DNA from 4 places in the Streptomyces sp. NPDC046379 genome. Region 3 is predicted to be linked to each of the others. Evidence: riboswitches for the same ligand, from Rfam matches in the RefSeq annotation. Region 3 holds a riboswitch; each other region holds the start of a gene.
What was found. Region 3 has a riboswitch for cyclic di-AMP ahead of ACZ6KF_RS07745 (C40 family peptidase). Riboswitches for the same ligand answer to the same signal wherever they lie in the genome.

Region 1: it holds a riboswitch for cyclic di-AMP, as region 3 does, so the genes downstream of both, ACZ6KF_RS14320 (M23 family metallopeptidase) here and ACZ6KF_RS07745 (C40 family peptidase) in region 3, are expected to answer to the same signal.
Region 2: it holds a riboswitch for cyclic di-AMP, as region 3 does, so the genes downstream of both, ACZ6KF_RS31385 (transglycosylase SLT domain-containing protein) here and ACZ6KF_RS07745 (C40 family peptidase) in region 3, are expected to answer to the same signal.
Region 4: it holds a riboswitch for cyclic di-AMP, as region 3 does, so the genes downstream of both, ACZ6KF_RS04465 (M23 family metallopeptidase) here and ACZ6KF_RS07745 (C40 family peptidase) in region 3, are expected to answer to the same signal.

Annotation. Positions count from the first base shown of each region.
Region 1 covers NZ_JBVJFP010000007.1:16,950-22,267, reverse strand. Annotated here, with positions in the region: gene ACZ6KF_RS14340 (VOC family protein) at 1-143, shown strand, start outside; gene ACZ6KF_RS14335 (dihydrofolate reductase family protein) at 256-1,386, shown strand; gene ACZ6KF_RS14330 (alginate lyase family protein) at 1,634-2,740, shown strand; tRNA gene ACZ6KF_RS14325 (tRNA-Met) at 2,814-2,887, shown strand; cyclic di-AMP (ydaO/yuaA leader) riboswitch at 3,215-3,372, shown strand; gene ACZ6KF_RS14320 (M23 family metallopeptidase) at 3,384-4,433, shown strand; gene ACZ6KF_RS14315 (PrsW family intramembrane metalloprotease) at 4,518-5,318, opposite strand, start outside.
Region 2 covers NZ_JBVJFP010000026.1:50,312-55,629, reverse strand. Annotated here, with positions in the region: gene ACZ6KF_RS31395 (LolA family protein) at 1-1,200, opposite strand; gene ACZ6KF_RS31390 (polyprenyl synthetase family protein) at 1,545-2,555, opposite strand; cyclic di-AMP (ydaO/yuaA leader) riboswitch at 3,101-3,267, shown strand; gene ACZ6KF_RS31385 (transglycosylase SLT domain-containing protein) at 3,272-3,775, shown strand; gene ACZ6KF_RS31380 (HAD family hydrolase) at 3,811-4,695, opposite strand; gene fahA (fumarylacetoacetase) at 4,893-5,318, shown strand, end outside.
Region 3 covers NZ_JBVJFP010000003.1:177,766-183,083, reverse strand. Annotated here, with positions in the region: gene ACZ6KF_RS07755 (M23 family metallopeptidase) at 1-553, shown strand, start outside; gene pcrA (DNA helicase PcrA) at 635-3,109, opposite strand; cyclic di-AMP (ydaO/yuaA leader) riboswitch at 3,479-3,654, shown strand; gene ACZ6KF_RS07745 (C40 family peptidase) at 3,662-4,858, shown strand; gene ACZ6KF_RS07740 (hypothetical protein) at 4,893-5,246, opposite strand.
Region 4 covers NZ_JBVJFP010000002.1:101,243-106,560, reverse strand. Annotated here, with positions in the region: gene ACZ6KF_RS04475 (HPr family phosphocarrier protein) at 1-180, shown strand, start outside; gene ACZ6KF_RS04470 (GntR family transcriptional regulator) at 402-1,097, opposite strand; gene ACZ6KF_RS04465 (M23 family metallopeptidase) at 1,288-2,052, opposite strand; cyclic di-AMP (ydaO/yuaA leader) riboswitch at 2,065-2,232, opposite strand; gene ACZ6KF_RS04460 (M16 family metallopeptidase) at 2,506-3,894, opposite strand; gene ACZ6KF_RS04455 (M16 family metallopeptidase) at 3,891-5,273, opposite strand.

The DNA.
Region 1 (5,318 bases), on a different contig from region 3:
GCGGCTACTGGGAGAAGCTCTCCGCCGACGGCACCGTCACCGTGCCGCTGGAGAAGCAGATGTGGGGCGACGTCTTCGGGATGTGCACGGACCGGTTCGGGGTGCAGTGGATGGTCGACATCGCGGAGCCGGAGGAGGGCTGAGGCGGCGAAGGCGGCCGCAAGGGCGAGACGGGGGACGGCGGCAGGTGCGAGGCCGGGACGGTCAGACTGAGGGCGAGTCCTGTCCGTTCCTGCTCCCCGGGTGGATACGCCGATGCCCCTTCCCCACGTCCTGCTCTCCGCCGCCGTCTCCCTCGACGGCTACCTGGACGACACCGGCCCCGACCGCCTGATGCTGTCCGGCCGGGCCGACTTCGACCGGGTCGACGAGGTACGGGCGTCCGTCGACGCCGTCCTCGTCGGCGCCGGCACCATCCGGGCCGACAACCCGCGGCTGCTGGTCAACTCCCCCGAGCGGCGGGCGGCGAGGGTGGCGGCCGGCAAGCCCGCGTACCCGCTCAAGGCGACCGTCAGCGGCTCCGGCGACCTCGACCCCGGCGCCGACTTCTGGCACACCGGCGGGGAGAAGGTCGTCTACACGACCGCCTCCGGCGCCGAGCGACTGCGCGCCGCCCGGATCGCCGCGGACGTCGTCGCCATCGGGGACGCCCTCGACTGGCGGGCCGTGCTGCGGCACCTGCACGAAGAACGCGGCGTTGGGCGGCTGATGGTCGAGGGGGGCGGCGTCGTCCACACGCAACTGCTGCGGGCCGGGCTCGCCGACGAACTCCAGCTGGTACTGGCCCCGTTGCTCGTCGGGCAGCCGGACGCCCCCCGGCTCTTCGGACCCGGCCCCTACCAGGGCGGACGGCTGCGGCTCGTGGAGACGCGGGCCATCGAGGACGTCGTCCTCATGCGCTACGAGCCCACCGCACCCGGCGCCGGGCAGCTGCCGTCGGCCGCCGACCGGCGCTGGCTGGCGCTCGCCTGCGAGCTGGCGGAGCGGTGCCCGCCCTCGCGCACGGCGTTCAGCGTGGGGGCCGTGGTCGTCGCGGCGGACGGCGCCGAACTGGCCCGCGGGCACTCGCGCGAGGGCGGGGACCCGGTCGTCCACGCGGAGGAGGCGGCGCTCGCGAAGATCGCCCCGGACGATCCGCGGCTCGCCGGAGCCACGGTGTACAGCAGCCTGGAGCCGTGCGCCCGACGCGCCTCCCGGCCGCGCCCCTGCGCCCGGCTGATTCTGGACGCGGGTGTCCGCCGGGTGGTGACCGCCTGGCGGGAGCCGGACACCTTCGTCACCGGCGCGGACGGCAGCGGACTGCTCGCCGCGGCCGGCGCCGACGTCGTCGTCCTGCCGGAACTGGAGGAGCGGGCCAAGGCGCCCAACCGTCACCTGGCGGGGTGAGGAGTGTCCGTCGCCGGTGGTGCGGAGCAGCGGTGGAGCGGGCGGGGCGCGCCCTCCCGTCCGGCCGGTGCGCTGCCCGCTCCCCGTCCGGCGGACCGCCCATCGGCCCAACATCCGCTGCGCCCCGCCGCGCGCCGGGTCACGCTGCCCCTGGGTGAAGCAGCACGGCAGGACGGACGCGGAGGCGGCGCGCATGAGGGCCATGAGAGCCACGAGGGCTGTGAGAGCCACGAGGGGCACGAGGGTTGTGAGCAGGCGGGTGGTCCTGGGCGTGGCCGGCGCGGGGCTCGCGGCGGCGCTGGCCGGCGGGCTGGTCGGGGCGTGCGGGGTCATGGACGCCGGGGGACGGACCATGGTGCGCGCGCTGCCCGCCGACGCCGGGTTCACCCACCCCGGCGTGCTGGTCAACGCCCGGCAGCTGGACGTCGTACGCGAGAACGTCACCGCCGGACGGCAGCCGTGGCTGAAGGCCTACCTCGACATGCGGGACAGCCCGTACGGGTCGTACCGGCACCGGGCGCGGCCGGTGAGGACCGTCCACTGCCCCGGCGGCAGGGCCGGGCGCGGCTGCGCCGCCGAGCGAAAGGACGCGATCGCCGCCTACACGCAGGCGCTCCTGTACGGCGTCACCGGCAAGCGGCAGCACGCCGAAAAGGCGATCGAGATCATGGACGCGTGGTCGGAGAGGCTGCGCCGGCACACCGGGGGCGACGCCGCGCTGCAGGCCGCGTGGACCGGCGGGACCTGGGCGCGGGCCGCCGAGATCGTGCGGCACGCACCGGGCGCCGGATGGGAGGCCGGGTACATGCGGCGGTTCGAGGGGATGCTGCGCACCGTCCATCTGCCCGAGGTCACCCGGCCGGGCCGGGCCGACGACGGTCACCGGGAGCTCGTCGCCGCCGACGCCGCCCTCGGCATGGCCGTCTTCCTCGACGACCACCGGGCCTTCGACGCCGCCCTCCGCCGCTTCCGCGAGCACGTCCCCGCCCAGTTCCCGCTGGAGCGGGGCCGGTCCGCCGCCCGCACGGACTGCCGGCACCTGCGGCGGACCGGCGCCTCGCTCGCCGCCGCCGCGCACATCGCCGAGACCGCCTGGCACCAGGGCGTCGACGTGTACAGCGAGGTGGAGGACCGGCTCAGGGCCACGCTCGACCGGCAGGCGGCGGGGCTGCGGCGGTGCGGGGGGACGGCCGGGCCGCCGCCGGCGGTCGTCCTCAACCACCTGGAACAGCGGCTCGACAAGCCCGCCGCGGCCGCCCGCAGCGCTGCTGCCCGGCCCGGGGCCCTTTCCGGCACCGACCACCGCTTCGTCGCCTGGGAGAGCCTCACCCACACCGGCAACCCCGGCGGTTGAGGAGCGGGCGGTCCGGGTCGGCGAAAACCCTGGCGTGAGGGCTCCCGCGGATGGCGTACACTGGATTCATCGACGCGGGGTGGAGCAGCTCGGTAGCTCGCTGGGCTCATAACCCAGAGGTCGCAGGTTCAAATCCTGTCCCCGCTACTGAAGGCCCAGGGCCGGAATCCTGATCAGCAGATCATGGGTTCCGGCCCTGAGTGTTGTCCGCGCCGACCGCGCTGTCCGCGGCACGCCCCCCACCTCGGTCACGTCAGGTAGTCGTACGACCGTGCACGGGTAACATCTGAGACACCGTCATAAACTCGTCCGCACCTGAGCCCGGGTCAACTCGCCCGGTTTTCGCCGCTCGTGAGCCGTACGTCCCGGCCGAAAACGTTAATGATCAAGCTGAACGGCTTGGAATTCAGGCCCCGGTTCTATTAACGTCCGATAACGCAGCGCGGTCGTCCCAGCCGTCACAAGAGGCGGCTCCGTGCGCACACGCCGAATCCCGCAAGGGAACCGGGGAACCATCACCTTGGGGTGAATCGGGCGTAGGCCGCCGTATCGGCACGGATGGTTTACGCGCGTAGGAGACCTTCCTGCTCCGAACCCGTCAGCTAACCCGGTAGGCGAGAAGGAAGGAAAGGAGTACGCCCACGTGGCGTCCAACCCGCCTGCCCCGCAAGCCCCGTTCTTCCCGGCACCGCGCTCCGAGGACACCGTCGTCTACGGCGGACAGCGCACCGACGAGGGGCCGTGGGAGGAGTGGAACCCCACCGCCGACTCCGTCCGCCCCGTCCGTGGCAAGCACCGCGTCGCCAAGCAGCGCGGCGGCGGACTCGCCCGCAGCTCCACCGTTCTCGGCGTCGGCGTCATAGCGGCCGTCGGCGCGGGCGGCATGGCCACCGCGCAGACCGGCAAGCCGCCGGTGTCGATCTCGATGCCCGACCTGCCCAACGTCGGCTCCCTGCTCTCGGACGACGCCGAGGACGCCGCCGACACCGCCGTCGCGCAGACCGCCGCCGCACCGCTCAGCGGCGCCGGTGTCACCACCGCCGACACCGCCCTGGGCACCACCGACGCCGGCGAGGCCCTGCGCGCCCGGATCATCGCCCAGGCCGAACAGCAGCAGGAGCAGGTCGAGAGCAAGGCCGCCGCGGAGGCCGTCGCCGCTGCCGAGAAGGCCGCCGCCGAAGCCGCCGCCAAGGCCGAGAAGGAGGCGGAGGCCAAGGCCGCCGCCGCCAAGGCCGCAGCGGAAGAGGAGGCCCGCAAGAAGGCCGAGGCCGAGCGCCTCGCCGAGCTGGCCCGCCAGTACACGCTGCCGACCTCCTCGTACACCCTCACCTCGACGTACGGCCAGGCCGGCGCCATGTGGTCGTCCGGCTACCACACCGGCGTCGACTTCGCCGCCCCCACCGGCACCCTCATCAAGGCCGTCCACACCGGCACCATCACGCAGGCCGGCTGGGACGGGTCGTACGGCTACAAGACCGTGCTCACCCTCGAGGACGGCACCGAGATCCTCTACGCCCACCAGTCGTCGATCAGCGTCACCGTGGGCCAGAAGGTCAACACCGGCGACGTGATCGGGCGCGTGGGCGCCACCGGCAACGTCACCGGCCCCCACCTCCACCTCGAGGTGCGCACCGGCGACGGCGGCGCCGTCGACCCCATCGCCTGGCTGCGCGACAAGGGCCTCAACCCCTGACGTCCGCCGCCGACGCGGCACACCTTCGATCCCCGGCGGTCCTGACGGCACCCCCCGGACGTCAGGGCTGCCGGTCGTGGGTCCTCACGTCCGGTACGGGTTGTACTGCGCCGGGTGCCACGCCTGCGGCCCCGCCGCCCACGGGGGTACGGCCACCGGTGCCACCGGCGCGGTGACGCGCGCCGCGTGCTCCAGCGCCGGACGGGCGACCTCCCGCCGGGACCACAGCTCCCGCAGCAGCTCACCCTCCCGCACGGCGAAGTCCGCCCCCGCCCTTCCCTGCCGCAGCCGGCGGCGCAGCTGCGCCAGCGAGGTCGCGCGGGACTGGTACTCGGCCACCGTGCGCGCCGCCGGCCGGCCCAGATGGTGGCCGGCGTACTCGCGGGCCAGCCGCCGCGCCCGCAGCGAGCCCAGCGCGTACGGCTCGGCCGGAGCGAGCCAGCCGGCCGCGGCGTAGGCGGGCAGTTCCTCGCGCACCGTGCGCAGTGCACGCTGCCGGCTCCAGATCACCAGCCACGTCAGCAGGCCGAACACCGGCACCATGAAACCGCCGTACACCGCGAAGAAGCCGTACTCGCCGAAGGTCGCCGAACCGTTCCACAGGGCGTGCATGCCCATCGCGAGCAGCAGCCCGCCCAGCGGCGGCAGGATCCGGCGCAGCCGCTGCCGCTCCCCGGCGAGGGCCGCGAGTCCGAAGCCGATGCCGGTCAGGACGGTGAACAGGGGATGCGCGAAGGGCGACATGACGACCCGGACGAAGAACGTCGCCGCCGTGACCGTGGCGATGCCGTCACCGCTGAGCCGGTCGGCGCCGAAGGCGTTGCCCAGGTAGAGGATGTTCTCGGTGAAGGCGAAGCCGGTCGCGGTGATCCCGGCCAGGACGAC
Region 2 (5,318 bases), on a different contig from region 3:
CTACTGCCCCGCGTCGGCCGCCTTCACCAGCGCGTCCTTGGTGACCGCGCCGACGTAGACGGTGCCGTCCTCGGTGATCAGGGCGTTGATCAGCCGGGTCTTGAAGACGGTGCCCGAGCCGAAGTCGCCGCTCACCCGGTCGCCGAAGGAGCCGAGGAAGCCGCCCAGTTCGCCGCCCGCGGCCTCGGTGGGAACCCCGCCCTCGGCACCGGTGTCGAGAACCGCGACGGCGTTCCAGCCCTCGCCGACGACCTCGGCGCCCTGGAAGCCCTTGGCCAGGTCCTCCTCGGACTTGCCCGCGTGGGCCGGGGCCTCCACGCTGTCGTCCTCGGTCACCTTCGCACCCTTGGGCGGGGTGAAGTCGAAGGTGGACGCGGCCGGCTCGGCGAAGCTGACCTGCGTGAAGCCGGCGTCCACCACAGCGGCGCCGCCACTCGCGGGGGTGAGCGTGAACTTCAGCGGGAGGCCGGTCTCCGCGTCGACGGCGATGCTGATGGCCCCCACGGTGGAGCCGGTCTGCTTGGGCTCGATGAGCAGCTTGTAGGCGTCCCGGCCCGCGACCTGGGCGGTGCCGTCGACGGTCACGGACGTGGTGTCGTCGACCGCCTTCAGGGCCTCCTCGGCGAGGTCCTGGGGCGTGGCGGGCGCCTGCTTCTCGTGCTTGCCGCCGTGCTCGTCGGCGGTGGCGTGGTAGACCTCGTTGGACGCGCTGTCGTAGCCCCAGACGTCCTTGCCGTTGTGGATCAGGCTGTACTCGGCGGCGTCCTCCAGCAGGGACACCTTGTGCCGGTCCGGGCCGTCGGCGGCGACGCGCAGGGTGTGGGAGCCGGACGCCAGCTCGGTGAGCCTGGCCGCCGGGTCCGCCGAGGAGCCCTCGCCGTCGGCGCCGGCCGCGCCGGAGAGCATGCTGCTCTCCAGGCCGCCCAGGTCGGGCAGGCCGAGGTCGGTGCTGATCCTCACGGTGCCGGACAGCTGCTGGACGTCCGACGCGGCGATCTTCTCGATCAGTTCCTCGGCGGTGATCTTCGGCAGGTCCGGGCTGCCGGAGTCGGCTATCGCCGGAACCAGTCCGATGGTTCCCGCGGCGATGCCGATCACCGCGGCGGGCACGCCGTACCGCGCGGCCCTGCGTCGTCGCGCCGCGCGCAGGTCGTCGTCCTCCGCGGCGGTGGTGCTGTCGTCGGATGCGTACGGTGCCATGTGTGCCTTACCTCCGTCGTCGGCGGCGGCCGCCCGTCGTACAGGTGCTCGCACTTGTCCACCCCGAGCCGCCATTCTCACCCGAATCGGTGAGGAGTGGTGTCCTTCAGTGCATCCATCTGACCAAATACGGCAAGGAAAATCGTCAGACCGCAGAGCCAACTCCGTGTACTCCTGCGGTATGACGGGACAGGGCGGTTTCTCCCCCGCCCCGTAGGGGTGGGGTGCGACGGGCAGTCAACAGACCCGTGGGGCCGCGCCGCGACGGCCGACCGACCGGACCCCTGAAGCTGCGATACGACAGCCGGCCGACCGGACCCGTGGGGCCGCGCCGCGACGGGCGGCTAACCGGCGCGGTGGACCACCGCGTCGCACATCTCCTCCAGCGCCGCCTTGGCGTCGCACTCCCGCAGCGGGGCGAGCGCCGCGCGTGCGGCCTCGACGTAGCGGATGGTGTCGCGCCGGGCGTGTTCCAGCGCGGGGTGGCGGCGGAAGGCGGCGAGCGCCTCGGCGTGCCGGTCGTCGTCGGTGAGGTCGGAGTCGAGCAGTTCGCACAGGGCGAGGTCCTCGGGGAGCCCGAGCCGGGCCGCCCGCTCGCGCAGCCGGAGCACCGGCAGCGTGGCGATGCCCTCGCGCAGGTCGGTGCCGGGCGTCTTGCCGGACTCGTGGGAGTCGGAGGCGATGTCCAGCACGTCGTCGGCGAGCTGGAAGGCGACGCCGAGGCGCTCGCCGTACTGGGTGAGGACGTCCACGACCGACTCGTCGGCGCCGGACATCATCGCGCCGAAGCGGCAGGCGACGGCGACCAGGGAGCCCGTCTTGCCGGACAGCACGTCCAGGTAGTGCTCGACCGGGTCGCGGCCGTCCGACGGTCCGGCCGTCTCCAGGATCTGCCCCGTGACCAGCCGCTCGAACGCCTCCGCCTGGACTCGCACCGCCTCCGGTCCGAGGTCGGCCAGGATGTGCGACGCGCGCGCGAAGAGGAAGTCGCCGGTGAGCACCGCGACCGAGTTGCCGAAACGGGTGTTCGCGCTGGGCACCCCGCGCCGCACGTCCGCCTCGTCCATCACGTCGTCGTGGTACAGCGTCGCGAGGTGCGTCAGCTCCACGACCACTGCGGAGGGCACCACGCCGGGCGCGTAGGGGTCGCCGAACTGCGCGGCGAGCATCACCAGCAGCGGACGGAACCGCTTCCCGCCGGCCCGCACCAGGTGCTGCGCGGCATCGGTGATGAAGGGGACCTCGCTCTTGGTGGCCTCGAGCAGTCCCTCCTCGACAGCCGTCAATCCGGCGTGGACATCGGCTTCCAGAGCCTGGTCCCGCACGCTCAGCCCGAACGGCCCGACGACGGTCACGAGGGGTCTCCTGTCTGCTGGTGTCTACTGGGGATTACACGGTTTGTCGATACGTCGCTGCCTTCACTCAAGTCAGCGTATCCGGTCACGTTTCGATCACCGCCAGCGCCCGGCGTTACGGCTCGGCCGGTATCGGATCATGACTGGCGGGTTTCTGACCACCCAGCGGGGATTATTTCGCACCGTTTCGTCCGGTTTTGCACTCTCCCTGAATCGCCGCGACACCCGCCCCCGCCCACTCCGGCAAGCCCACTCCCGCCGCGACGATTTGATAACCCCTTAGCCGCATTTGCCCGTTTTGCCTGACTTGCACGCGACCGTGAGGTCACTCACGTCCCCGTACCCGCGGAATTCACCTGCGCAACACGCGACACCCCTTGAACCGCAGGCCAGTTGACCTCCCTGGCGACAAAGGATCAAGTGCGCCAAACCCGCCGGACAGAGATCAAATCGCCCGTGGTGTGACTCCGCCGCTTGTTCCCGACATGTTCCCTCGCATACGTTCCCGGCCTGTCGGGCGGACGCCGAGTCCTGCCACCGCCCGCACACCACCAACGACCACTCGCACGGCAGGAGCGGGGGACCCAGGTAAGTCGCCGGGCCGGCACGACGCCGGACCGGCTCGGGGTGAAGCCGCGCGTTCCGGCGCGCGGCCGGGCACCTCCCAGCCCGAACCCGACAGCTCACCTCGCAGGCGACGGAGAGGACATTTCGACATGCCCGCAAGCCGTCAGCACAGCCGTGCCCTGACCGCCCGCACCGCCCGCCGCCTCGCCCGCAAGCTCGCCGTCGCCGGCACCGGCGCGGCCGTGCTCGCCCTGCCGCTCGTCGGCGCGAGCGGCGCCTCGGCGGCCCCGGCGGCCGCCCCGGCCGCGACGACCGCCGCCACCGCCGCGTACACCAACAACCTCGACGGCTGGATCCGCCAGTCGCTCGCGATCATGGCCCAGCACGGCATTCCCGGCACCTACAACGGCATCCACCGCAATGTCATGCGCGAGTCGTCCGGCAACCCGTGGGCGATCAACAACTGGGACTCCAACGCCGCCAAGGGCACGCCCTCCAAGGGCCTGCTCCAAGTGATCGACCCGACCTTCGCCGCCTACCACGTGCCCGGCACCGCCTACGACCCGTACAACCCGGTCTCCAACATCACCGCCGCCTGCAACTACGCGGCCGACCGCTACGGCTCGATCGACAACGTGTTCGGCGCCTACTGAGCCCGCCCCCCTCTCAGGGCCCGCGCCCCGTCCCCTCACGGGGTCCCCGCCCACAGACGTTCGAGGACGACGGCCACGCCGTCGTCCTCGTTCGACGTGGTGACCTCGTCGGCGACCGCCTTCAGCTCGGGGTGGGCGTTGGCCATGGCGACGCCGTGCGCGGCCCAGTCGAACATGGGGATGTCGTTGGGCATGTCCCCGAAGGCGATGGTCTGCGCGGGGCGTGCGTCGAGGTGCTGGGCCGCGATCGCCAGGCCGGTCGCCTTGGTCACGCCGCACGGCTGCATCTCCACCGTTCCCGGCCCGGACATGGTGACGGTCGCGAGCGAGCCGACCGCCGCCCTGGCCACCGTCGCCAGCTCGTCGTCCGTCAGGCCGGGGTGGCGCAGCAGCACCTTGCTGATCGGCTCGCTCCACAGGTCGGCGCGCCGGCCGACCCGTACGGCGGGCAGCGTGGGGTGCGGCATCCGGTAACCCGGCTCGATGAGGGTCAGCCCGTCCACGCCGTCCTGGTCGACGGCGGCGTACACCTCCCCCAGCTCGGCCTCGATCTTGCCGAGCGCGGTCTCCGCCAGTTCCCGGTCCAGGGTGACCGACCACAGCAGGCGGTCCGCCCCGGCGTCGTACACCTGCGCGCCCTGCCCGCACACCGCGATCCCCCTGTTCCCGAGTCGCTCCAGCAGCGGGCGCACCCGGGGCGCCGGGCGGCCGGTCACCACGAGGTGGCGGGCGCCTGCCCCCACGGCCCGCCCGAGGGCGGCGAGGGTCCGGTCGGAGACCGTGTCGTCGCCGCGCAGCAGCGTGCCGTCCAGATCGGTGGCGATGAGCGAGTACGCGCCGGGGTCCGCCGAGGGGGCGGTGTGCGGCGCGGGGGCGGAGTGCGCGGCGGGTGCGGTGGTGCGCGCGAGGGGTGCGGCCATGATCAGAGAATACGGACATCCGGCCGGGTCCGTTCACCACCCCGTTCACCGTCTCCGACGTCAACCGGCCCTGGTTCCGGGTGCCTTCACGACACGGCGGAACGGGCCCGCGGGGGACGCTGCCCAAGAGGGCCGCCCCGGCCGTAACGTGTGCGGCGACTACCCGGTCCGCGCGTACGAAAGTGAGGCAGCACCCCATGCCCCCCTTCGATCTCCCCGAGGGCGACCCCTTCGGCCCGCACAACCTTCCGTACGGCGTCTTCTCGCTCACCGACGCCACGGGCTCCCCCGAGTCCGCCGAGCGCCGGGTCGGCGTCCGCCTCGGCGATCACGTCCTCGACGCGGGCGCGGCGGCTCTGGCGCTCGGTTCCCCGTACGCCGACCTGCTCGCCCGGCCGACCCTGAACCCGCTGCTCGCGGCCGGCCGCACCGCCTGGTCGGACGTGCGGCGCGCGCTGACCGCCTGGGTGACGGTGCCCTCCCACCGCGAGACCGTCGCCCCCCTGCTGCACCCCCTGTCCTCGGTGACCCTGCATCTGCCCTTCGAGGTCGCGGACTACGTCGACTTCTACGCCTCCGAGAACCACGCCCGCAACGTCGGCCGGATGTTCCGCCCCGACGCC
Region 3 (5,318 bases):
CCGGCTCGACACCCAGCTGGAGAGCCTCAGCGCCGAGGCGGACGACTTCGCCGACCGGGCCAGCCGGACGCAGGAGCGCATCGACCTCAAGGCGCAGCAGGAGGCCGAGCAGCGGAAGGCGGCGGCGGAGGCCGCCCGCAAGGAGCGGCTGCGCCCCAAGTACGCCCTGCCGGTCGCGCAGCACGGACTCAGCGCCTATTTCGGCCAGGCCGGCATCAACTGGATGTCCGTGCACACCGGCATCGACTTCCCGGTCGCCTACGGCTCGACGGTGATGGCCGCGACCGACGGCACCGTGCGCACCGAGTACAACAGCGCGTACGGCAACATGATGATCGTGACGGCGATGGACGGCACGGAGACGTGGTACTGCCACCTCTCCAGCTACCGGGTCGCCCCCGGCACCACCGTCAAGGCCGGCGACCCGATCGCGTACTCCGGCAACTCCGGCAACTCCACCGGCCCGCACCTGCACTTCGAGGTGCGCCCCGGCGGCGGCTCGGCGGTCGACCCGCTGGCCTGGCTGCGCAGCCACGGCCTGGAGCCGTCGTAACCACGCCCCCCGGCCCGCCCTTCTCGTAGTTCCCGCTGCCGGCGTCCGCCCGGCCGCCGGTTCGGACCGGCGGCCGGGCGGTCACAGCTTCTCGACCGGCGCGTATCTCAGCAGCAGCCGCTTCGGCTTGGCGTCGCCGAAGTCGATGGTCGCCTCGGCGTTCGCGCCCGTGCCCTTGACGCCGACCACCGTGCCGAGGCCGAACTGGTCGTGCGTGACCCGGTCGCCCACCGCCAGTCCGACGGCCGGCTGCTCGGCGGCCCGGCGCGTGGCGAAGCCGGACGCCCCGGCGGCGGACGAGCGCGAGCGGGACGACGACAGCGAGGCCGCCACCCCGGAGACAGGACCGGCCGGGGCCGCGACGGCGCCCGTACGCTTCCAGTCCACGTAGGCGGCGGGGATCTCCTCCAGGAAGCGGGAGGGCGGGTTGTACTGCGGCTGCCCCCAGGCGCTGCGCATCGTCGACCGGGTCAGATAGAGCCGTTCCCGTGCGCGCGTGATGCCGACGTACGCCAGCCGCCGCTCCTCCTCCAGTTCCTTGGTCTGGCCGAGGGCGCGCATGTGCGGGAAGACGCCGTCCTCCATGCCGGTGAGGAAGACGACCGGGAACTCCAGGCCCTTGGCGGTGTGCAGGGTCATCAGTGTGATGACGCCGTCGCCGTCCTCCTCGTCGGGGATCTGGTCGGAGTCGGCGACCAGGGCGACCTGCTCCAGGAAGTCGGACAGCGCGACCGACTCGCCCTCGCCGCGCTCCTGCTCGAACTCCAGGGCGACGGCGGCCAGTTCCTGGAGGTTCTCGATGCGGGTCTCGTCCTGCGGGTCGGTGGAGGCCTGCAACTCGGCGAGGTAGCCGGTGCGTTCGAGTACGGCTTCCAGAACGGTGGCCGGTCCCGCGCCGGACTCCACGATCGTGCGGAGGTCCTCCATCAGCGTGTTGAACCGCTTGACGGCGTTGGTGGAGCGCGCCGCCATGCCGTACGCCTCGTCGACGCGCTTCAGCGCCTGCGGGAAGCTGATCTTCTCGCGCTGGGAGAGGGCGTCGATCATCGCCTCGGCGCGCTCGCCGATGCCGCGCTTGGGGACGTTGAGGATACGGCGCAGCGGCACCGAGTCCTCGGGGTTGGCGAGGACGCGCAGGTAGGCCAGGACGTCCCGGACCTCCTTGCGCTCGTAGAAGCGGACGCCGCCGACGACCTTGTAGGGCAGGCCGACGCGGATGAACACCTCTTCGAAGACACGGGACTGGGCGTTGGTCCGGTAGAAGACGGCGACGTCGCCCGCCCTGGCCTCGCCGGCGTCGGTGAGGCGGTCTATCTCGTCGGCGACGAACTGGGCCTCGTCGTGCTCGGTGTCGGCGACGTAGCCGGTGATGCGCGCGCCCGCGCCCGCATTGGTCCACAGGTTCTTGGGGCGGCGGGACTCGTTGCGCTCGATGACCGCGTTGGCGGCGGAGAGGATCGTCTGGGTGGAGCGGTAGTTCTGCTCCAGCAGGATCGTCGTCGCGTTCGGGTAGTCCTCCTCGAACTGGAGGATGTTGCGGATCGTCGCGCCGCGGAAGGCGTAGATCGACTGGTCGGCGTCGCCGACGACGCACAGTTCGGCGGGGGGCACGTCGTCCGCGCCGGGCGGGACGTCCACCGGGTGCTCGGAGGTGCCGACCAGCTCCCGGACGAGGGCGTACTGGGCGTGGTTGGTGTCCTGGTACTCGTCGACGAGGACGTGCCGGAAGCGGCGGCGGTAGTGCTCGGCGACGTCCGGGAAGGCGCGCAGCAGGTTGACCGTCGTCATGATCAGGTCGTCGAAGTCGAGGGCGTTCGCCTCGCGCAGCCGCGACTGGTAGAGGGCGTAGGCCTGGGCGAGGGTCTTCTCGAACCCGTCGGTGGCCTGGGCGGCGAAGTCCTCCTCGTCGATCAGCTCGTTCTTGAGGTTGCTGATCTTGGCGCTGAAGGACTTGGGCGGGAACTTCTTGGGGTCGAGATCGAGATCACGGCAGACCAGGGCCATCAGGCGCTTGGAGTCGGCGGCGTCGTAGATCGAGAACGACGAGGTGAAGCCGAGCCGCTTGGACTCGCGGCGCAGGATGCGCACGCAGGCGCTGTGGAACGTCATCACCCACATGGCGTTCGCACGCGGGCCGACGAGCTGCTCTACGCGCTCCTTCATCTCGCCGGCGGCCTTGTTGGTGAAGGTGATGGCGAGGATCTGGCCGGGGTGGACGCCCCGCTCGGCGAGCAGGTGGGCGATGCGGTGGGTGAGCACGCGGGTTTTGCCGGAGCCCGCGCCGGCCACGATGAGCAGGGGCGTGCCGGAGTGGACGACGGCGGCGCGCTGGTTGTCGTTCAGCCCTTCCAGGAGCGCGGCGGCGTCCAGGGCGGGGCGCGGGGCGCCGTCGCGGTAGTACGCCTCCCGGTCCGGCGGCACGTCGAACTTCCCGCCGAACAGATCGTCCGGAATCGGCTCCGGAACGTGATCGTCCTCGGGCGGCGGCGGGTGTTCCCCGTGGGCCCGAGGGGCCTGGAGGTCCGCCAGGAAGCTGTCGTCAAAGAGGCTGCTCATCGCTCTCCGAGTCTAGGGGGCGGCACTGACAACCCGTGGCCGTCCCGGGAACATCCCCGGCCCCGGCGGGCCCCCGCCCCGCCGCGGGTGTCCGGAATCACAACCGCGCACCCTCTCGCGGCGCCCGCCGCCTCACCCCGTGCGCTCGCCTCGAGCTGCGCACACGCCCGGCGCACCACCCACCCGGACACTGCCCCGAGCCCTTCCCCGAGCACGCATCGAACACCCCCCGACACGAACCGCGACCCCCCGCCGCAAGGTCACGAAAATGTATCGGGCATATCACCCACGAACCTTCACAGGCGGCACACGAGTTGGCTACGGTGCCGGGCAGGCCGCACGACCCCCACCGGCGAACGTCGCCGGGCCGCGTGGCCTCCGCCGAGTCCGGTGTGCCCGCGTGGCCGACCGGAGCCGGGGACCCAACCGAACTCTGGGGTGAATCGGCACGACTCCCGCACGGGAGGCGGGCCGTAGGGCAAACCTTCCGAGCGACACCGCCCGAACCCGACAGCTAACCCGGTAGGCGGCCCATGGAAGGAGTCGCCTCCCTTGGCGTCGCACCGCAAGTCGCGCCCGGTCGGCCCGCTGGCCGGCATACGTACCCCCGCCCTGGCCACGGCCGCCCTCACCTCCGTGGCGCTGCTCTCCCAGACCGCCCAGGCAACCCCGGCCGGCGACCGGCCGAGCCTCGAAGAGGTCGAGAAGAAGGTCGACGCGCTGTACCGCCAGGCCGAGTCGGCGACCGAGAAGTACAACGCGGCCAAGGAGCGGACGGCCAAGCAGCGCAAGCAGGTCGACACGCTGCTGGACGACGTCGCCCGGCGCACGCAGCAGCTCAACGAGGCGCGCGAGGAGCTGGGCGCGTACGCCGCCGCCCAGTACCGCACCGGTGCCGCCGCGCCGTCCACCGCGACCTTCCTGCTCGCGGACTCGCCACAGGACTACTTCGACCGGACCCAGCTGATGAACCGGCTGACCAGCCGGCAGAAGGACGCCGTCGACGACTACTTCACCGAGCAGTCCCGGACGATGCGCAAGCGCCAGGAGGCCACCGAGAGCCTCCGGACGCTCACCGAGTCGCAGACCGAGCTGAGGACGGCCAAGGCGACCGTCCAGAAGAAGCTGTCCGACGCGCGGGAGCTGCTCTCCGAGCTGACCGCCGAGGAGAAGGCGCGGCTGGCGGCGATCGAGAAGCGCAAGCAGGAGGAGGCCGAGCGCAAGGCGGCGGAGCTGGCCCGGCAGCAGGCCGCCGCGGAGGCTCGGGCCGAGGAGCAGCGCCGCCAGGAGGCGGAGGCGGCGGCCGCGGCCGAGCAGGAGTCGGCCGACGGCTCCACGGACACCGGGTCGGGCGAGGCGCCCGCGCCGCCGCCGGCCGACTCGACGTACGCCGCCAAGGCGGACAGGGCGCTCGCCTTCGCCCGCGCCCAGATCGGCAAGCCGTACGTCTGGGGCGCCACCGGCCCCGGCTCCTACGACTGCTCGGGCCTGACCCAGGCCGCGTGGAAGGCCGCCGGGGTCACCCTGCCGCGCACCACGTACGACCAGGTCAACGCGGGGACGACGGTGCCGCTGTCCAGCGCGCGGCCGGGCGACCTGGTCTTCTTCTACGACGACGTCACGCACGTCGGCCTCTACATCGGCGACGGCATGATGATCCACGCCCCGAAGCCCGGCGCCTATGTCCGGGAGGAGTCGGTGTACTACGACGGCGAGTCGTCGATCCACAGCGTGGTGCGGCCCGCCTGACGCCGGTGCTCTCCTGCCTCTCCGGGGCCGGCTTTCAGGTCCAGAGGACGGCGATGAAGATGTTCGCCACGGTGAGCAGGCCCACCAGTCCGAACAGGCCCTTGTCGACCTTCTCCTCGTCGCGCTTCACGTAGACGAGGCCGAGGATGACGATCAGCACGGCGAGCTTCACGCCGATCTTGACGTTGTTGACGGTGTTGTCGTCGGCCTGGTTGAGGCCGACCAGGATGACGCCGGTGACCAGCATGGTCAGGGCGCCGTGCAGCATCGCGGGGACGAATCGCGCGGTGCCCTCGCCCACCGCCTTCATCTGGGTGAGGAAGCCGCCGAGGAGGGAGGCGATGCCGATGATGTGCAGGCCGACGAAAACGTTGATGAGTACGTCCATGGGGCCGGAGCCTAGTGAGCCGCGGGCGCGTGGCCCGCACCGGCCCGGCGACCGCACGGGCCTCTCCCGGTC
Region 4 (5,318 bases), on a different contig from region 3:
GTCGCCAAGGCGGACGGCAACCCCGTCAACGCGGCCTCCATGCTGGCCGTTCTCGGTCTGGGCGCACGGGGCGGCGAGGAGATCGTGCTGGCTTCGGACGCCGAGGGCGCGGACGCCGCCCTGGACCGGCTGGCCAAGCTGGTCGCGGAGGGACTCGAGGAACTGCCCGAGACGGTCTGAGCCCTCGGTGATACCTCGGGAATCCCTCGGGGGCAATGCCATGAACCGCGTCGCCCGTTCCGGGTGGCGCGGTTTCTGCTCTGCGCCCGGCGCGACTTTCTCTCCGCCCGGCGCGACTTCCACTCTCCGCGACGGGCGTGCGGGAAGAATTCGACGCACCCGGAAAGGGCAGCGGAAATACGCCTCCGCCGAATTGCTTCTCTTTGTATACGGCCCTCTTGTTAATATCGGAGGCCCGTCACGTTTACGGGATGTTGCGAAGTCCTCACACGCTCCGCGCGGTCGGCGCCGCCCGAGAAGCGCAGCCGGTGCGCACCGGTCGCGCGCTCGGTGTGCAGCGCCGTGAGCGCCCGCGCGCGCTCGCTGTCGCCGCGCGCCACGGCGTCCACGATCGCCCCGTGCTCCGTCCAGGACTCCAACGGGCTGGCGGGCGCGTCCACCGCGTACATCCAGGCGATCTTGTGCCGCAGCTGGGTCAGCATGGAGGTCAGGGCGGGGCTGCCGGAGGCCTGGGCGAGCGTCTCGTGGAACCAGCCGCCCAGGGAGCGCAGATCCTCGCTGCTGCCGCGCCGGGCCCGTTCCTGGCCCAGCCGGACCAGCCCGCGCAGCACCTTCAGATGGGCCTCGGTGCGGCGCTGGGCGGCGCGGGAGGCGCCCAGCGGCTCCAGCAGCATGCGCATCTCCAGCAGGTCGGCGGCCTCCTGCTCGGTGGGTTCCGCGACGCACGCGCCCGCGTGCCGCCGGGTCACCACGAAGCCCTCGGCCTCCAGCGTGCGCAGGGCCTCGCGGACGGGGACGCGGGAGACGCCGTAGCGGCGGGCGAGGAGTTCCTCGGTGAGCCGGCTGCCGCGCTCGTAGACACCGGCGACGATGTCGTCCCGGATCGCCGTGCATACCGAGTGCGCCGGAATACGCATGACCGACCTCCGCCTTAATCCCCGTGAAACGTCGACGATTGACGTGTGTTCAGTGACTCTATGGCAGCGGGCCGGAATTTCCGATGGCAGGCCGGAATCCAGGGATATTTTTTGGACAACGCACGTCCGAAAAGACCGAAAGCCCCGGCTCGGGGAGCCGGGGCCGCGGGTGTTTCGGGTTGGGGCGCCGTCAGAGGCTCACGCCGTGCGCGCGGAGGTACGCCAGCGGGTCGATGTCCGAGCCGTACTGCGCGCTCGTGCGGGCCTCGAAGTGCAGGTGCGCTCCGGTGACGTTGCCGGTGGCACCGGACAGGCCGATCTGCTGCCCCGGTGTGACGCTCTGGCCCACGGACACGGCGACGGAGGACAGGTGGCCGTACTGGGTGTAGGTGCCGTCGTTCATCCGGAGGACCACCTGGTTGCCGTACGCACCTCCCCAGCCGGCCTCCACGACGGTGCCGGAGCCGACCGCGCGGACGGGCGTGCCGCTCGCGGCGTGGAAGTCGATGCCCGTGTGGCTGCCGGAGGACCACACCGCGCCGCCCGCCCGGTAGGCGGTGGAGACGTAGGAGCCGGCGATCGGCGCCACGTAGGTGTTGAGGCGCAGCCGCTCGGCCTCGCGGGCCGCTCGGGCCCTCTCCGCGCGGGCCTGCTCGGCCCGGGCCTCGGCCCGCTTCTTCGCGGCGGCCTCCGCCTTCGCCTCGGCGGCGGCGCGCTCGGCGGCCTGGTGCTGCGCGGCGGCCTGGGCGTCGATCTGCTCGGCGACCGAGTCGCCGATGGTGACGACCGGCAGCAGGCCGGTCTGCCCGGCGGCGGGTTCGGCGGCGCCCGCGGGGGCCGCGAGGATGCCCATGACGCCGCTGGTGGTGAGGGCGGCGGCGCCGGCCATACGGGCGGTGGTGCGCTGCATACGGCCGGGACGACGGTGCTTCCCGGTGGCGCAGGTGAACGCCATGGAGTGGCTTGTCCTTTCCTTCCCTCTCGCCTACCGGGTTAGCTGACGGGTTCGGAGCAGGAAGGTCTCCTACGGACTCCCTCGCCGTGCGCGCGGGCGTCCGATTCACCCCAGGGACTTGGTGGTTGGGTCCCCGGCTCCCCTGGCTCGCGCCGTACGGGGACTCGGCGATGACTGTCCGGTGCCGCGGGTGCGGCGCACTGCCTGACGGACAGCCCGCAAGACGCTAAGCGCGGCTGTCTTCAATTCTCAAACGCAGCCGGGGGTTTGTAGCGCATCCCACAGGGCAGAGCGGCATCTCCTGGATCAATTCGGGCATACGTCGGCCCTGGTGACACTCGGGGCGTCCCGGGTCACCAGGGCCGTCACGCGCTTGCGTGCCGTCGGGCGGGCCGCACGCGCGGTCGTACCGCGCAAGCCGCCCGGCGCGGTCGTCGCGTCCGCCCGGCGCGGTTACTCGGCCGACACGACGGTGACCGGACCGATGCCGAGGGCCTCGACGGGCGCCTTGATCTGCGCGGCGTCGCCGACCAGGATCGTCACCAGCCGGTCCACCGGGAAGGCGTTGACCACCGCCGCGGTGGCCTCGACGGTGCCGGTCGCGGCCAACTGCCGGTAGAGGGTGGCCTGGTAGTCGTCCGGGAGGTGCTGCTCGACCTGGTCGGCGAGGGTGCTCGCCACGGCCGCCGCCGTCTCGTACTTCAGCGGCGCGACGCCGACGAGGTTCTGCACGGCGACGTCCCGCTCGGCGTCGGTCAGGCCCTCCGCGGCGAGCGTGCGCAGCACCTTCCACAGGTCCTCGAGCGCCGGGCCGGTGTTGGGCGTGTCCACGGAGCCGCTGATGGCGAGCATCGCGGCGCCCGAGCCGTCGGGCGCCGAGCGCAGCACCTGGCCGAAGGCGCGCACCCCGTAGGTGTAGCCCTTCTCCTCGCGCAGGACGCGGTCCAGACGGGAGGTGAGGGTGCCGCCCAGGCAGTAGGTGCCGAGCACCTGCGCGGGCCACACGCGGTCGTGCCGGTCGGCGCCGATCCGGCCGATCAGCAGCTGCGTCTGGACGGCGCCGGGCCGGTCCACGATCACGACGCGGCCGGTGTCGTCGGCGGTGACCGGCGGCACCGGGCGGGGCTGCGCCATGGAGCCGGTCCAGGCGCCGAGGGTGTCGCCGAGCAGCCCGTCCAGGTCGACGCCGGTGAGGTCGCCGACGACCACGGCGGTGGCGGTCGCGGGGCGGACGTGCTTCTCGTAGAAGGCGCGCACGGCCGCCGCGTCGATGCCGGAGACCGTCTCCTCGGTGCCCTGACGGGGGCGCGACATGCGTGAGGTGGCCGGGAACAGCTCCTTGGACAGTTCCTTGGCGGCGCGGCGGGAGGGGTTGGCCAGCTCGTGCGGGATCTCGTCGAGGCGGTTGCGCACCAGGCGCTCGACCTCGCTGTCGGCGAACGCGGGCGCCCGCAGCGCGTCGGCGATGAGGCCGAGGGCCTTGGCCAGGCGCGAGACGGGGACCTCGAGGCTGAGGCGGACGCCGGGGTGGTCGGCGTGCGCGTCGAGGGTGGCGCCGCAGCGCTCCAGCTCGGCGGCGAACTCCTCGGCGGAGTGCTTGTCGGTGCCCTCGGAGAAGGCCCGCGCCATGATCGTGGCGACGCCGTCGAGGCCGGTCGGCTCGGCTTCCAGGGGGGCGTCGAGGAGGACCTCCACGGCGACGACCTGCTGGCCGGGGCGGTGACAGCGCAGGACGGTCAGGCCGTTGTCGAGGCTGCCGCGCTCGGGGGCCGGGAAGGCCCACGGCTTGGGCTCGCCCGCGCGGGGCTGGGGGTGGAATTCCATGGTGGCGAGCTCGGTCACTTGGCCGCCTCCTCGTTCTCGTCGTCGGACTCGGCGGCTTCCGCGGCATCGGCGGCATCGGCCGGGGTCTCTGCCCCGGGGGTGGGCTCGTAGACGAGCACCGCGCGGTTGTCGGGGCGCAGGCGGGCCTCGGCGACCTCCCGGACCTCCTCCGGCGTCACCTCCAGCACGCGCTGGACGGCGGTCAGGGCGAGCTGCGGGTCGCCGAACAGGACGGCGTACCGGCACAGTTCGTCGGCGCGGCCCGCGACGGTGCCGAGCCGGTCCAGCCACTCGCGCTCCAGCTGGGCCTGGGCGCGCTCCATCTCCTCGGCCGTAGGGCCCTCCTCGGCGAACCGGGCGAGCTCGTCGTCGATCGCGGCCTCGATGACCGGCACCTCGACGTCGCCGGAGGTCTTCACGTCCAGCCAGCCCAGGGAGGGCGCGCCGGCCAGCCGCAGCAGGCCGAAGCCGGCCGCCACCGCCGTACGGTCGCGGCGCACCAGCCGGTTGTAGAGGCGGGACGACTCGCCGCCGCCGAGGACGGTCAGGGCGAGGTCGGCCGCGTCGCACGCGCGCGTGCCGTCGTGCGGGAGGCGGTAGGCGGCCATCAGGGCGCGCGCCGGGACCTCCTCCTCGACGACCTCGCGCAGCTGCTCGCCGATGACGTCGGGCAGCGAGCCGTCGCGCGGGGCGGGCTTGCCGTCGTGGGCCGGGATGGAGCCGAAGTACTTCTCGATCCAGGCGAGGGTCTGCTCGGGGTCGATGTCGCCGACGACCGACAGCACGGCGTTGTTGGGCGCGTAGTAGGTGCGGAAGAACGCGCGGGCGTCCTCCAGCGTGGCCGCGTCCAGGTCGGCCATGGAGCCGATCGGCGTGTGGTGGTACGGGTGGCCCTCGGGGTAGGCGAGGGCGGTCAGCTTCTCGAAGGCGGTGCCGTAGGGGACGTTGTCGTAGCGCTGGCGGCGCTCGTTCTTGACGACGTCGCGCTGGTTCTCCATCGACTCGTCGTCGAGGGCGGCGAGCAGGGAGCCCATGCGGTCGGCCTCCAGCCAGAGCGCGAGCTCCAGCTGGTGGGCGGGCATGGTCTCGAAGTAGTTGGTGCGCTCGAAGCTGGTGGTGCCGTTGAGCGAGCCGCCGGCGCCCTGCACCAGTTCGAAGTGCCCGTTGCCCTTGACCTGGGCGGAGCCCTGGAACATCAGGTGCTCGAAGAGGTGAGCCAGGCCGGTGCGCCCCTTGACCTCGTGACGGGAGCCGACGTCGTACCAGAGGCACACCGCCGCGACCGGGGTCAGATGGTCCTCGGAGAGCACCACCCGCAGCCCGTTGGCGAGGCGGTGCTCGGTCGCTGTCAGGCCGCCGGAGCCTGCCTCGGCTGTGGCCGTGTGACCCATGGGCATGTACGTCCCTTCGATCGCGATGCGGTCGTGAAACCGCGGATTTCC